3 regions of the Mumia zhuanghuii genome follow, and region 1 is predicted to be linked to each of the others. Evidence: riboswitches for the same ligand, from Rfam matches in the RefSeq annotation. Region 1 holds a riboswitch; each other region holds the start of a gene.
The links. A riboswitch is a leader RNA that binds a small molecule or an ion and turns the genes downstream of it on or off. The one in region 1 is predicted to bind cyclic di-AMP.
Positions count from the first base shown of each region.

Region 2: linked by a shared signal. The riboswitch ahead of ACFSDF_RS14665 (C40 family peptidase) and the one ahead of ACFSDF_RS18585 (transglycosylase family protein) in region 1 are both predicted to bind cyclic di-AMP.
Region 3: linked by a shared signal. The riboswitch ahead of ACFSDF_RS12735 (C40 family peptidase) and the one ahead of ACFSDF_RS18585 (transglycosylase family protein) in region 1 are both predicted to bind cyclic di-AMP.

Region 1 is NZ_JBHUFT010000008.1:2,111,290-2,114,713, forward strand. Features, by position in the region: gene ACFSDF_RS18580 (hypothetical protein) at 7-951, opposite strand; cyclic di-AMP (ydaO/yuaA leader) riboswitch at 1,247-1,409, shown strand; gene ACFSDF_RS18585 (transglycosylase family protein) at 1,411-1,872, shown strand; gene ACFSDF_RS18590 (APC family permease) at 1,911-3,332, opposite strand.
Region 2 is NZ_JBHUFT010000008.1:1,300,864-1,304,287, reverse strand. Features, by position in the region: gene ACFSDF_RS14675 (MerR family transcriptional regulator) at 1-130, shown strand, start outside; gene ACFSDF_RS14670 (DUF3048 domain-containing protein) at 273-1,298, opposite strand; gene ACFSDF_RS14665 (C40 family peptidase) at 1,372-1,962, opposite strand; cyclic di-AMP (ydaO/yuaA leader) riboswitch at 1,969-2,124, opposite strand; gene ACFSDF_RS14660 (cysteine desulfurase family protein) at 2,452-3,424, opposite strand, start outside.
Region 3 is NZ_JBHUFT010000008.1:892,978-896,401, reverse strand. Features, by position in the region: gene ACFSDF_RS12740 (AMP-dependent synthetase/ligase) at 1-675, shown strand, start outside; gene ACFSDF_RS12735 (C40 family peptidase) at 930-1,958, opposite strand; cyclic di-AMP (ydaO/yuaA leader) riboswitch at 1,970-2,119, opposite strand; gene ACFSDF_RS12730 (hypothetical protein) at 2,246-2,509, opposite strand; gene ACFSDF_RS12725 (DEDD exonuclease domain-containing protein) at 2,616-3,424, shown strand, end outside.

The DNA.
Region 1 (3,424 bases):
CCAGGCTCACCGCCGTCGTGCGTGAGGGCCGGGTACGGGGGCGAAGAGGGCGCGCCATCGTGGTCCGAACGAGGGTGCAGGCCCGTCATAGCCGAGCGAGACGAGCTTGCGGTGTACGAGGATGACGAGGGCACGTGGACGGGCGAAACGTGCGCTCGTGATCTGGACGTACGTGACGCCGTGGTCGCGAAACCCCTCGTACCGTCCGATGTCAACATTGAACTGGTGGACATCCTCGGCGTGCTGGCGCCCTTCGTACTCGAGAACGAGCAGCCATCGATGGTAGAGCAGGTCGGCGCAGCCGAGGAACCTCCCCTCCACGAAGAGGTCCACGTTGACCTCAGGCGTGGGAAGTCCGGCCATGACGAGCATCGCACGGACCTTCGACTCGCGAGGCGAGCGCGAACGCGGGTTCAGCATCGGTAGGACCTCGAGTGCGCGGTCTGCGCCGGGGCGCCAGGAGTCGCGGATCGCGAGCTCGGCGAGCTCCTCATGTGTGGCGTGACCGTGGCGGAGGAGCCAGTCGCCGGCGGCGACGAGGTCGATGAGGGGCTCCTCGGCACAGCATCCGAGGAATGCCGCGGCGGGTGTCACCCCGCTTGCGTCGAGAGGCGGCATCTCCTTCGTCCGGTGCACCATGATGCCGTCGAGTGCGACGTGATGGTCGTCCGGCACCACGAAGCAGATCGGCTCCAGGGGGAGGTCGTCGTACCCGAGCATCCGGAGGCGCGTGCCGTCGGTGGGCTGAGCGTACGAAGGCACCGCGAGCGCCGCGGCCGCAATCTGGTCGCTGTCGGTCATCGCGTGATCCGTGTGCACCCAGGTCTCGGGATGAAGGCGGCGAAAACGCTTGCCGAGGAGCAGCTTCGGTGAGAGTCCGAGCGGGACCAGCTCGTCGCGCGAGAACGGGCGGTTGGTCAGCTGAGCTGGAAGCGGTGTCGGTGCGGGCATCCCGTCATCTCACGCGTCCTCGCGGGCTCCGTACATCGCCTGCGCGCGCACCTGTGGATGCCGCGGAGCCGAAGGCGTGTGTGGAGAATGCGGGCGCGGTGACTGAGGTCCCACTGTGCGGGCCTCGGTGGGACCGGACTCACCGCCGCTCCGCCGCCCGCACCGCCCTGCCGCCCTGAATGTGGTCACACCGCCACGCTTGGGCTTGATGTCTTGTTTGTGTGGGTTAGCCTGACGGAGGCCTCGCTCGTACGCCGAGTCCCGCCCAAGGGCGAGGCCTACCCCGGATGGCCGGTCACGGGGGCCGGCGAACCTTGATCTGAACGGGCGGGAGTGGGGAACCCATCTCTGGAGCCTTGGCTCCTTGGGGTGAAGCCTTGCCGCACGAACAACGCGGCAGGCCGGGCACCTTCGGCCCGAACCCGACAGCTAACCCCACAGGCGTTGTGAAGGGACAACATGTTCAACGCCCTCCGCGTCGCCCGTCGTGGCGTCGCTCTCACGCTGGCGCTCGCCGGCATGGTTCTGGGGATGCTGGTCTTCACCAGCACCCCCGCCAACGCAGCCAAGGACAAGACCTGGGAGCGCCTCGCCAAGTGCGAGTCAGGCAAGCGCTGGCGCATCAACACCGGCAACGGCTACCACGGTGGCCTCCAGTTCAGCGCGGGCACCTGGCGTGCGTACGGCGGCAAGAAGTACGCCTCGTACGCCCACAAGGCCAAGCGGCGCGAGCAGATCGCGGTCGCCGAGAAGGTCCTCAAGGGGCAGGGCTGGGGCGCATGGCCCGGCTGCTCCCGCAAGCTCGGTCTGAACAACAAGCTCAAGCGCGAGAAGTGGCAGGGGTTCGCCAGGAGCGACCGGTACGCCAGGAAGGGTGCCATCGGGCACTTCCCGCGGTGGTGGCGCAAGAAGTTCTGGTGACGCGTCGCCTGACGTGACACCCGGACCCCGGTGGGCTCTCATTCGAGCTCGCTGGGGTCCTTCACGTATGTCTTGGCCCCGTACGCCGCGCGGTTGACGACCCACGTGATCGCCCAGAGCACGACGCCGATGCCGAGGAGCAGTCCGGCGACCTCGTACTGCTCGGCAGGACGCCCGGACAGTGGCGTCACGAGGTAGAGCGACGTCACGCCGGCGATGACCGGGAGCACGGTGGGGGTCACGAAGTGGTCGTCGTCGACCGGGTCGCGTCGCAGGACCAGCACCGTGACGTTCACGATGGTGAACACCCCCAGCAGGAGCAGGGCCGTCGTCCCGCCGAGCGTGGCGATCGCGTCGTCGCTGGCGCTGAACACGTACGTGATGAGGCCGCACGCGATCACGGTCGTGAAGAGGATCGCGACCCATGGCGTCTGGCGGCGCGCGCCTACATGGGCGAGTCCCGGCGGGAGCACGCGCTGCTTGGCCATGCCGTAGATGAGCCGACTGGCCATCAACATGTTGATCAGTGCAGTGTTGGCGACGGCGAACATCGTGATGAACGGATAGATCTCGTCGATCGGGACGTCCGGGGCGCCGCGTTCGACGACGGTGAGCAGCGGCGTCTCCGAGGCGGCGAGCTCGCCGATCGGGACGAGCGCGACGGCGGTGATGGACACGAGGACATAGATGATGCCCGTGATCGAAAGGCCCGTCAGCATGATGCGAGGGAACGTGCGGACGGGGTCCTTCGTCTCCTCGGCCATGTTGACCGCGTCCTCGAAGCCCACCATCGCGAAGAACGCCAGCGAGGTCGCCGTCGTCACTGCGAGGAAGACGTTCTTCTCGTCAGGCGTGTCGAACGCGACCACTCGGGAGAAGTCGGCGTCCCCCTGCGTCATCGCCCAGATCCCGACGAGGATGACGAGCGCCAGGCCGGTGAGCTCGATGAACGTGAGCGCCACGTTGGTGAGCACGCCGTGCGCGACACCGCGCAGGTTGATCAGCGCCAGCAGGACGATGAACGCCAGCGCGACGAGGAGGATGCCGGTCTTGTCCAAGCTCAGGTTGAACCCCTGGTCGACGCTGCGTGCGACCAGCCGCGATGCGGTCGAGGCGGACGTGATCCCCGACGACATCACGGTGAAGGCCACGAGGAAGGTCAGGAAGTGGATCCCGAACGCCTTGTGGGTGTAGAGCGCGGCACCGGCGGCCTGGGGATACTTCGTGACGAGCTCGAGGTAGGAGAAGGCCGTCAGCGTCGCGATCACGAACGCGAGGATGAACGGCAGCCAGGCCGCGCCGCCGACCTCGGCCGCGACGTCGCCGGTGAGGGCGTAGACGCCGGTGCCGAGGATGTCTCCGACGATGAAGAGCAGCAGCAGCTTGGGGGTGAGAAACCGGCGGAGCTCCGGGGCGCGGCCCTCGTCGGTGGCAGTGGCATCGGGCCTGCTATCGGTCATGACGCTCCTCGTCGTTCGGTCCTGCCCCACTCTCGTGCTCGTGGCGTATGGGTGCAATCCGGCTCGCCAATAGGGAGGACATCGAACATGTG
Region 2 (3,424 bases), 810 kb from region 1:
GATCGCCAACCTCCTGCCCGTCGCGGCGCAGGCCGTGGTCGCGGTCTTCCGTGACGAGCTCGGTCACGCGATCGATGAGGCGCTCGGCGAGGAGCTCGCGGCGCTGGCGGAGCAGAAGCCCGCGAGCTGAGCCCCGCAGGCCTCGCTGCGAAGAGACGACGGCCCCACCCGACGCTGGAGGGAGGGACCGTCAGGTGGGGCCGACCTCTGGGGTCGATGCTAGGTCGCGAGGCGGGTCACAGCCCACCCTTGTGGCGTGTGATGTCGCTCGCTCAGCCGCGGACGGAGATGCCACCCGCACCCTGGGGCACGAGCTCGACGAACACCTTGCCGGGCTCGAGCACGACCGGCTTGCCGCCCGCGACCAGCCGGACCGGCGCGCCGGCGTTCTTCTTGCTCCAGCGGGCCTCGAGCATGGTGCCGCCGTGGAGAACGACGGCCTTGCCTTTGCCGGTGAACACCGTCTCGGGGACGGGGTTGCCAGCCGGGTCGCGGTAGCCCGCGTCGGCCTGGCGCGTGAACAGCACGAGCACCGTGTCCGGGGAGAAGTCCTTGCCCTTCTGGGCGTGCCCGTTGACGCGCGTGTAGCGACCATCCGCGTACTTCCAGCGGGTCGCCGAACCCCGCGAGAAGCGGACGTCGAACGAGGTCGCCTTCTTCTTCGCAGCAGTCGGTGTCGCGCCGAACGGGAGGTAGGGGGCGGGGATCGCCGCCTTGCTGGACGCGTGCTGGTCGGCGTAGGCGTCGAGGTCGAGCAGCCGGTCGTACGGGGCACTCTTGGCGGAGTCTCGCGTGAGTGTGAGGTTGCCGGTGTCCTCGCTGTGGAAGTCGACGCCGGCGGCCTTGATCTTGCGGACGGCGACACCGGCGCCGCCGGAGGCGATGAGATGCCCACCGGTCGGCTTCACGAGCGCGATGTCGGTCGTACGGGTCGACCGTACGTGCCCGACCTTGTCCGGAGTCTGGGAGTAGAAGAATGCCGCGAGACGGGTCAGCCCACCCTCGACGAGCTCCTCGACGACCATGTCGGCCTCGGACAGCCCGTACTGCGGAGCACCGGCGGCCGTGTTCTCGATCTTGACGAGGAACGCGGGGTGGTCGGGCAGTCCCTTGGGCGCCGCCTTCCCGGTGAACGGGTTGGCACGGATCAGCGTCGCGGCATCACGGCTCGCGTCAGGCGTGTCGGGCGTCGGCTCCGGCTCGGGATCAGGCGAGCTCGAGCACGCAGCGACGAGGGCGAGCGCAGCGAGGGCAGCGGTAGCGCGCGCGGTCGCGCGGAGGTAGTTGCTCACGGGCATGCTCTCCATGGTGGAGCAGGGCCGGTGCCAGGTGTGGCACCGGCCCTGCCGTGTCGGTCTCGAGGGTCGTACGTCAGGCGCGCAGACGGACCGTGCCGGCGGACCAGCCCTTGGTCCAGATCCGCTCGACCTTCACGCGGCTCCCGGAGTAGGGCGCGTGGAGGATGCGGCCCTTGCCCCAGTAGATGCCCACGTGGTACTTGCGGGATCCGCCGAAGAAGACGAGATCGCCCTTGCGGATGTTCTTCTTCTTGATCTTGCGCACGTGGCGGTACTGCGAGTTCGCGGTACGGGGCAGCTTCACGCCGGCCCTGCGGAACGAGTACGACGTGAGACCCGAGCAGTCGAAAGCGCCCGGGCCACTGGCGCCGTAGCGGTACGGGTCGCCCTTCTGGCGGGCAGCGACGCGCGAGGCCTTGCTGATGCGGGCAGCACGGCGCTTCTTGGCGGCGACGCGCTTGGCCTTCTTGCGGGCCTGCTTGGCCTGCTTGGCGGTCGGGGTCTTGGCTGCGGTGGTCTTGGCGGCCGCCATCTTGGTCGACGAGGTCGACGCCTTGGCGGTGGCGGCCTGCGACTCGCCGGCGGTCGAGACCACCATGACGAACGCAGCGAGCAGTGCGATGGGCAGCGCGACGAGGCGATGCATCCGGGGGTTCGCGAACATGAGTGCGTGGTTTCCCTTCCACGCCTGCGAAGTGAGCTGTCGGATTAGGGCCGAAGGATGGCCCTGCCCTTGCGGGCTTCACCCCGAGCACGCATGACCGCGGACGGTCTTCGTGCAGAGTTGGTTCCTCCGCTCCTGCCCCTGGGTGGGGGTCGATGATGGGGGCGTGTGCAGGTGGGGCAGGACTCGGCGTTTCCCACACACGATGTTCAGTTGTCGAGCCTCCGGGTCGCGTTCTCGGCTGGCTCATGTGAAGTTGTCCAGGCCCGTAGTCGAGCCGCGGGTCACCATAGACACGATTCGAGCCGAGTCTCAAACCCCCCCCAAGCCATCACAAGACGTACATGGGCACCTGTCCAGGTACGGACCCCCTGAGATCACAGGGATCGAACGGGGTCGTCGTGAAGCCGCTCACATTGATCTCGGTTATGCATCGAGACGGTAACAGAATGGTTACGGCCGCAACGGCAGACTTGCCGGAACGGTCAGTTATCCGGCCAGTGCACGCAGCGTTGACACTGCGTTGATGACGGCTGCTGCGACACCGTCGAAATCAGCTCCCGACACTGCAGCGAACCGCACCGCCGTCTGGGCGACCTCCGGCTCCAGTCCGAGCGCAAGCAGCACCGCTGACGGCTCGTCCGAGCCGGCCGCACAGGCAGATCCGCTCGAGCAGACGATGCCGTGGTCGTGCTCGAGGACGAGGAGCACCGCCTCCCCTGAGGTGCCGGGGAAGCAGAAGGACGCGTGGCCGGGGAGGCGGTGCTCGGCGTGTCCCGTGAGGAGTGCGCCGGGCGCGCCCTCGAGCACCTCGCGGACGAACGCGTCCCGCCCCGCGGCCAGGTCGGCACGCTCCTCGTCGCACCCTGGCCCCGTCGCCAGCCGCACAGCGGTCGCGAGACCGACCGCCGCCGCGACATCCTCCGTACCCGACCGGCGACCGCGCTCCTGCCCTCCGCCGTGCACGAGAGGCTCCAGCGCGACCCCTCGGCGTACCCAGAGCGCCCCGCTCCCCTTAGGCGCACCGAGCTTGTGGCCGCTCAACGACAGCGCGTCCACGCCGAGATCGGCCGGATGGACCGCGACGGCCCCCATCGCCTGGACGGCGTCGGTGTGCATCAGCGCGCCGGCCCGGTGGGCGATCGCGGCGAGCTCGGCGACCGGCTGGAGGCTCCCGATCTCGTTGTTGGCGAGCATCACCGAGACGAGCGCGGTGTCCTCGTCGATGACATGCGCAGCCTCCGCGAGGTCCACCACGCCGTCGCCATCGACGCCGAGACGGTGGACGTTGAAGCCGTGGAAGCGTGCCAGGTAGTCGCACGCCTCCAGGACCGCAGGGTGCTCGACGACCGAGGTGACGATCGCGCGACCGCGAGGCCGTGCCAGCGCCAGGCCCTTGACCGCGAGGTTGTCGGCCTCCGTACCGCCGGCGGTGAAGACGACCTCGGTCGGTCGGCCGCCG
Region 3 (3,424 bases), 1.2 Mb from region 1:
GGCCTCACCGAGACGACCGCCGCGCTCGCCGCGAACATCGTCGAGGACTCCAAGATCGGCACCGTCGGACGCCCGCTCCCCGGCACCGAGGTGCGTGTCGCCGAGGACGGTGAGCTGCTGTTCCGCGGTGGCCAGGTCTTCCGCGGCTACTGGAACGCCCCCGAGGCCACCGCCACGGCGATCGACGCCGACGGCTGGTTCCACACCGGCGACGTCGGCGAGATCGACGCCGAGGGCTTCGTGTCGATCACGGGTCGCAAGAAGGAGATCATCGTCACCGCAGGCGGCAAGAACGTCGTCCCAGCCGTGCTCGAGGACCGCGTCCGCGCCCACGTCCTGGTCAGCCAGGCCGTCGTGGTTGGTGAGGGCAAGCCGTTCGTCGGCGCGCTCGTCACGCTCGACGCCGAGGCGGTCGGCCCCTGGCTGGAGCAGCAGGGCCGAGCTGTCGACACCCCGATCGCGGAGCTCGCGGAGGACATTGACGTCATCGCAGCGGTCCAGACGGCCGTCGACGAGGCCAATACGCACGTCTCGCGCGCGGAGTCGATCCGCAAGTTCCGTATCCTCCCGATCGACTGGACCGAGGAGGGCGGCCAGGTGACGCCGACCCTCAAGCTCAAGCGCAACGTCGTGATGCGCGAGCACCGCGACGACGTCGAGTCCCTCTACCAGTAGCTCGGCATCTGCTTGCGTGGTGAGCGCACCGTTGGCGTGCGGCCGTTGGTGGGGCTGGGCGTCCACCCCACACGCACTCGTGGACGCTGCCGCACCGACGTACGGGTGGGCCTGCGGCTGCCGTCGGTGCCTGCGGATGTCGGTTGCTCAGTAGCCACGTCATCTGGCCGCGTGACGACAAAGCCCCGGCCCACCGCGAGGTGGACCGGGGCTCTTGCCGCACGCGCGTCACCCGACGCGGTGCCGCACGCGCGTCACCCGACGCGACGGACTCCGCTCACGGGCATCACGTCCACCGACACGACCTCGACGCTGCGGCCGGGACGCGGGGCGTGGACCAGCTTGCCGTCACCGAGGTAGATGCCAACGTGGCTGACCGGGCTGTAGTAGAACACGAGGTCGCCCGGGCTCATCGACGAGCGGGACACGGACGTGCCCATGCCCGACTGCGCCGACGACGAGTGCGGCAGCGACACGCCCGCTGCGCCGAACGCGGCCATCGTCAGACCGGAGCAGTCCCAGCTGCCCGGACCCGCTGCACCGTACACGTAGGGCTCACCGAGTTGCGCAAGCGCGAAGTCGATCGCCTTCTTGGCGCGGCCGGAGGCGTTCACCTTGGGCGCGCTCGACGAGGCACGGTCGTCGTCACGCGAGGTGCCGCCGCCGTGATCGCCGTTGTAGACCTCTTCGCGCTCCGCGGGCGTCAGCCGCGCCACCACGGCCTCGGCCTCCGCGACACGCTTGTCGAGGGTCGCCTGCTGCTTCTTCATCTCGCCCTGGGCATCGGAGATGACCTCGAGCTTGGACGAGAGCTGCGTGCGGCGCACCTTCAGCTCGTCGGCCTCGCGCTCGAACGCTGCCAGGCGGTCGGCCTGCGTGCTGTTGTACGACTGCAGCGCCGCCAGGCCGTTGAGGAACTCGTCGGGATCACCGCTCGCGAGCAGCTGGGTCGTAGGGCCCATCGGCGAGCTGGTAAGACGGTCGGTGATGGTCTTGGCGAGATCGTTGCGGACCCCGTCGACCTCGGACTCCTGCACCTTGACGTCCGCGCGGAGCTTCTTGATCTGCTTCTTGGCGCCCTCGACCTCTGTCTTGAGCTCGAGGTAGCGCTCGTTCGCCTGCTCGGCTTCGTGGCTGAGCTTGGCCACCTTGCGCTGGGCCTCTGCAAGGCTCGGCGCCTGGGGGTCTGCTGCACTCGGCGACGCACTGAGCGTCGCGGCGAGAACCACTCCTGAGCCAGCGGCGATGGCTGCCTTCATCGACAGCTTGCGGCCGTTCCGCACGTGGGACGGTCTCCTTCGCGTTCTCGACGCCTACCGGGTGAGCTGACGGGTTCGGGCCAAGAACGTGCCCTACCGCGCCCGTGGTGCAGCGCGGATTCACCCCAGGAACGCGTGGGTCCCCGGCTCCGGCGTCGATCGGGGGACCTCGGCCGAACTAGGCGGCTTGCCTGCGCTCTCCGGGGTAGAGAACTCCTCAGGCACGCGAGCCTCACCCTACGCAAGGTGGGGGCCAAGAATCAACGACGACAGGGCCCGATTGTGCACGGTGTGCTTACTCACCCTGAACCTCACGGCTCGTCGGGCGCCTCGCTCTCGACCGACGTCACGAGCCGGAGCGGTGGCACGAGGCCGGCAGAGCTCAGTGCGGCGAGTGCTGCCCCCTCCTCGGCGTCGAGCCGTACGGCGTCGTCAGGAGGCCCGAGGAGCGCGGTGACGACGCAGTCGCCGCACGCCCGGGGGCGCGCCAGGCAGCGGGCGCAGTCGATCGTGAGGGACTCGCCGTGGCCCGTCGCCGGTCCCGGCTGCTGGTGGAGCACGCGAGATTCGTTCATGCTCGGCACGCTACGACCGTGGGCTGACAGAAAGCGGGACCAGCGACACGCCGTACGACCCGGCGATTCGTCCGTGATGTCAGAGCCGCGACCTAACGTCACCCTCATGAAAGCCCCCTCCCCCGCGTCGCCCGTCCCCGTCCAGGGGACTCTCGACGAGCTGGGCCGCGACCTGTCCGCCGTCACGTTCTGTGTGGTCGACCTGGAGACCACAGGCGGCTCGGCGTCCGCCGGCTCGATGATCACCGAGATCGGCGCGGTCAAGGTACGCGGTGGCGAGATCCTCGGCGAGTTCCAGACCCTCGTCGATCCCGAGGGCGAGATCCCGACCTTCATCGCGGTGCTGACCGGCATCACCGACGCAATGGTCGTCGGCGCTCCCCGCATCGGCGAGGCGCTGCCGTCGTTCCTGGAGTTCGCGCGCGGCACGGTGCTCGTCGCGCACAACGCGCCGTTCGACGTCGGGTTCCTCAAGCACTTCTCGGCCGCGCTCGACCTCATGTGGCCCGGCTTCGAGACCCTCGACACCGCACGCCTCGCACGCCGCGTCCTCGTGCGCGACGAGGTCCCCAACTGCAAGCTCGGCACCCTCGCACGCCACTTCCGCTCCACGACGACGCCCAACCACCGCGCCCTTGCCGACGCGCGGGCCACTGTCGACGTGCTCCACGCGCTACTCGAGCGCGTCGGCACGATGGGCGTGACCACGATGGAGGAGCTCGCGACCTTCAGCGCGCGGGTCAGCCCGGCCCAACGTAAGAAGAGCCGGCTCGCCGACCACCTCCCGCACTCCCCCGGCGTCTACCTGTTCCGTGACCGCCACGAGCACGTCCTGTACGTCGGGACGTCCAAGGACCTCCGTACCCGGGTGCGCTCCTACTTCACGTCGAGCGAGACCCGCACCCGCATGGGCGA